Regions from separate parts of the Cytobacillus sp. FSL K6-0265 genome, predicted to be linked through region 2. Evidence: riboswitches for the same ligand, from Rfam matches in the RefSeq annotation. Region 2 holds a riboswitch; the other holds the start of a gene.
What was found. A riboswitch is a leader RNA that binds a small molecule or an ion and turns the genes downstream of it on or off. The one in region 2 is predicted to bind S-adenosylmethionine.
Positions count from the first base shown of each region.

Region 1: linked by a shared signal. The riboswitch ahead of MHH73_RS05020 (MetQ/NlpA family ABC transporter substrate-binding protein) and the one ahead of MHH73_RS00700 (bifunctional homocysteine S-methyltransferase/methylenetetrahydrofolate reductase) in region 2 are both predicted to bind S-adenosylmethionine.

Region 1 covers NZ_JBBOPE010000001.1:972,183-974,582, forward strand. Annotated here, with positions in the region: gene MHH73_RS05015 (pyridoxal phosphate-dependent aminotransferase) at 1-941, opposite strand, end outside; SAM riboswitch class I at 1,187-1,297, shown strand; gene MHH73_RS05020 (MetQ/NlpA family ABC transporter substrate-binding protein) at 1,387-2,211, shown strand; gene MHH73_RS05025 (aminoglycoside phosphotransferase family protein) at 2,298-2,400, opposite strand, start outside.
Region 2 covers NZ_JBBOPE010000001.1:140,925-143,324, forward strand. Annotated here, with positions in the region: gene MHH73_RS00700 (bifunctional homocysteine S-methyltransferase/methylenetetrahydrofolate reductase) at 1-1,086, opposite strand, end outside; SAM riboswitch class I at 1,189-1,302, opposite strand; gene rpsJ (30S ribosomal protein S10) at 1,660-1,968, shown strand; gene rplC (50S ribosomal protein L3) at 2,005-2,400, shown strand, end outside.

The sequences.
Region 1 (2,400 bases), 830 kb from region 2:
TACCAGCCAATTTTTTCACAAGCGTTCATGAATGCATTTCTACGCCCCTCATATCGTGCAACAAGCTCGTCTACACTCGTTTGATCCCCATTTAATGCATCGGCTGCGGCTTTTTGTATGGCAGGGAATAAGCTCACATACATATGGTCTTGAAGAAGATTGATGGCATCAATGATTTTTTCATTTCCAACTGCAAATCCAACTCTCCACCCAGCCATATTATATGTTTTAGATAATGTATACATTTCAATGCCGACATCTTTCGCTCCGGCTGTCGCCAAGAAACTTTCAGGTTTCTTTCCATCAAAGCCGATGGCGCCATAAGCGAAATCATGTAAGATGGTGATATTGTTTTCTTTAGCAAAAGCAACAGTCTCTTCAAAAAATGTCGAATCAGCTGTCGCACCTGTTGGGTTATTAGGGTAATTCAAAAATAATAGGCGAGCATCCTTTTTTTGTTTTTCCGTAAACTGTAAGTAATCAGGTAAAAAATGGTTTTCTTCTTTTAAAGGAAAGGTTTCGTATTTTACATTGGCCAAAACCGCACCAGATTCATAATCAGGGTAACCAGGATCTGGTAAGAGCATTAAATCTCCCTCATTAAGAAGGCATAATGGAATTTCTACTAAACCTGCTTTTGCGCCAAAGAGGATAGCGACTTCTTTTTCAGGGTTAATGTCTACCCCATATTCACGTTTATAAAAGGAAGCAGCGGCTTTCTTTAATTCATTAATTCCTCGAAAAGGAGAATATTTATGTGTCATTGGGTCTTCGGCAGCCTGCTGAAGTGATTGTACAATATGTGCAGGTGTAGGCTGGTCGGGATTGCCTTGTCCTAGGTTAATAACGTCTCTGCCTTCAAGTTTTGCAGCAGCTACTTTTTGAACAAGGGAAGCAAAAAATTGTTGAGGTAATTGCTTCAAACGATGCGATAATTCCATTTTTTAATCCACCTTCATTTATTTAATCTATATACGAACGCATTTTATAACCAAAAAGACAAAATGTCCAGTTAATTTTATAAAAAGGGAAATATTCAATCTCCTTTTTTATTTTAAAAGGATAAAGAAGGAGAAGTTTTGTCGATAGGCACTTTTTCTAAGAAGATTGGATGTAATAACATTATTTCGAACATTGACAAAAATAATGGAGAGTAGTAATATCATATCATAAAAATTAAATAAAAAGCTTATCCAGAGAGACTGAGGGACTAGGCCCTATGACGTCCGGCAACCCCCAATATTGGGAAGGTGCCAATTCCTGCAGAATGATATCCATTCATTCTGAAAGATAAGGCGGAATATAAATCAATGCCTCTTTCAGATGATGAATAGTGGCTTTTTTTATTGGTTAAAATTCTGGTTACAGCTATGGGGAGGAAACATAATGAGAAAGTGGCTAATTGTTTTATTCATTGCAACTGTTAGTTTACTAACAGCATGTGGCGGAGGTTCAGACACGAGTGGAGAAAAAGTAGATGAAACGAAAGAACTTAAAATTGGCGCTACTGCCGGTCCTTATAGTGATATGTTGAAGAAAGCCATTGTACCTGGTCTAGAGGAAAAAGGATATAAAGTAACTGTTGTAGAGTTTAGTGATTATATCCAACCTAACAAAGCTTTAAATGAAGATGATATCCAAGCTAACCTTTTCCAACATACTATTTATTTAGAGAACTTCGAGAAAGAAAATAATATGAACTTAACACCATTAATTATTGTCCCAACAGCCCCTATGGGAATTTACTCGAATGTGTTTAATTCAATTGATGAGATAAAAGACGGTGCAACCATTGCTATTCCAAATGACCCAACGAATGCAGCGCGCGCCTTAAATACGTTAAGTGACGAAGGTCTTATTACGATTGATGAAAATGCCGATCCACTAACAGTATCTGAAAAAGATGTGAAGGAAAATAAAAAGAACTTAGTCTTTCAACCGATTGAAGCAGGACAATTACCAAGATCTCTTGAAGGTGTTGATCTAGCTGCAGTTCCAGGTAACTTTGCATTGGCAGCCGATATGGACTTATTAAGTGCACTAGCATTGGAAAATATGCTTGATGATTATCGCAATGTGGTTGCAGTTAGAGCAGACTATGAAGATAAACAATATGCGAAAGACTTAAAAGAAGTGGTTGAGTCTGCAGAATTTGAAAAAATCATCGACGAATCGTTTCAAGGGTTTGGAAAGCCAGCGTGGATGGAATAATTATAAACGAAGTAAGTCTAAACAAAAAACCGAACAAATTCATATGGATTTGTTCGGTTTCTAATGATAATAGTGGAGAATAACTGTTAACTTATCTTTCGAATCGTTTGTATTTTGGTCATTCCTTTATTTATCGATTGTCGAACAATTTTCTCATCCTGCTCATTAACGATTTTTAACCATTCGTGA
Region 2 (2,400 bases):
TGTGGCAAGTGAGTTATCTGCGAGTGTGATTGCATCAACCCCAGCATCTTTTAAGGCACTGGCCCCTTCAAAAAATTTAGCAGTTGATAGCTTCTTAGGTGGGTCTAGTTCGACGATGATGGTGCGTTTTTCTTGTACAAGTGTCTCTAATGGTGTATTGGTACGTTTGATCGTCATTCTCTCTATTTTAGGTTTCTTTCTATTAGTTACTTGTTTTTCAAGAATAGGTACAGCATGTTTAACTTCATCGGCAAATGCTTTAATATGGCCAGGTGTTGTTCCGCAGCAGCCGCCAAGCAGTCGAACACCTTGTTTAAGGAAGGACTGCGCTGATTTTCTAAAATAGTCTTCGCCCTCCTTATATTGAATCGTCCCATCGATATAGGCAGGTAGACTTGCATTTGGATATGCAGATAGAAACGCGTGTTGAGGTAATTCAACGGAGGAGAGTGTTTCTAACATATGATGTGGCCCTAAACGGCAGTTTACTCCGACAACATCTGCTCTGTTAGCTTCTAATCTTTTTATAGCATCATTAATTAACATCCCATTTTGTAAAATACCGATTTCTTGTAAAGACACTTGTGCAATAATTGGTATATCCGTTTCTTTTCGGGCAATAGAGAGAACTGTTTCGAGTTCTTCTAAATCATAAAATGTTTCAAGAAGGAGCCCATCTACGCCTTCTAACAATAAGCAGTATAGCTGTTCGCGAAAGTTACGTTTAATTTCATCTAGAGGGATAGAGAGGGGGTTTAATCCTCTTACACCTCCAATTGTGCCAAGCACATATGCCTGATGTTCTTGAATACTAGACCGTGCCAGTTTAACAGCCGCACTATTAATTTCTTTGACTGAATCCTCTAGGCCGTACCGTTTCAATTTTAAATAATTCGCAGCATAGGAATTTGTTTGAATTAAATCAACACCTGCATGGAGATAAGCTTGATGAATGCCCTGAATTTGTTCCGGTGCTGAGAGGTTCAACTCTTCAAAACATGTATCCGTACCATAAGAGTAAAGAAGTGTACCGATCGCACCGTCACCAATTAATACTTGGTTCTTCATTTTTTCAAGAAAGTTCAAAGGTCTCACTCCTTCAATTCATATTTTTTGAATTCAATGGATGAGAAGCCAAAAAGAAAATAAAAAAGGCCTTCAAGAAGAAGGCCTATTATTATAGTCATCTTCTCATCTTTCAAGCACATAGCTTGTAGGAATTAGCACCTTTTCAATAGCGATTCACTATTGATGGTTGCTGAGGTGTCATCGGGCCTTTCCCTCAACCTCTCGTGATAAGAAATAAAAATATTTTATTGAGTAAAATTTACATGAAAGGGCCTATATTTGTCAAATGAAAATTTAGAAAATTTTAAAATAATGACTTGAATAAGTGTTAATTTAGAAAATGCTGTAAAGAGGAAGATATACTTGAAAACACTATTCACAGCAGTTATAATGTTAAAAGTGTGCAGAACAGAGAGAAACGCAATCAATGGTTGCATTTGTTATGTCTTTTCTGTATAATAGACAATGTTGGTCTTTGACTGCGATGAAGTGAAAGGTTGCTGACACACCCGGCCGCTTTGCCATGGCGAGTGTGTGGGAAATTTTCACGGAGAATGTCTATATGAAAATAGGCGAAAAGGAGGGAAAATAATGGCAAAACAAAAAATTCGTATTCGTTTAAAAGCTTATGATCACAGAATTCTTGATCAATCTGCTGAAAAAATCGTTGAAACTGCAAAACGCTCTGGTGCGGCTGTATCTGGTCCAATTCCATTGCCAACTGAAAAGTCAGTTTACACAATTCTTCGTGCGGTGCATAAATATAAAGATTCTCGTGAGCAATTCGAAATGCGTACACACAAACGTTTAATCGACATCATTAATCCAACACCACAAACAGTCGATTCATTAATGCGTTTAGACTTACCATCTGGTGTTGATATTGAAATTAAACTTTAATTAATACATTAAAACAATCTAGGAGGTGTGGCTGAAATGACCAAAGGAATCTTAGGAAGAAAGATTGGTATGACTCAAGTATTTGCTGAAAACGGTGATCTTATCCCGGTAACAGTGGTTGAAGCTACTCCAAACGTTGTTCTTCAAAAGAAATCAGTTGATACTGATGGATACGAAGCAATCCAAATCGGTTTTGAAGATAAACGCGAAAAGCTTTCAAACAAACCGGAAAAAGGACACGCTGCTAAAGCTGATACTACTCCTAAGCGCTTCGTTCGCGAATTACGCGGAGCTGACTTAGCTGAGTATGAAGTTGGTCAGGAAGTCAAAGTTGATATTTTCGCTGAAGGTGAAAAAATTGATGTAACAGGAATTTCAAAAGGTAAAGGTTTCCAAGGTGCAATTAAACGCCACGGACAATCTCGCGGACCA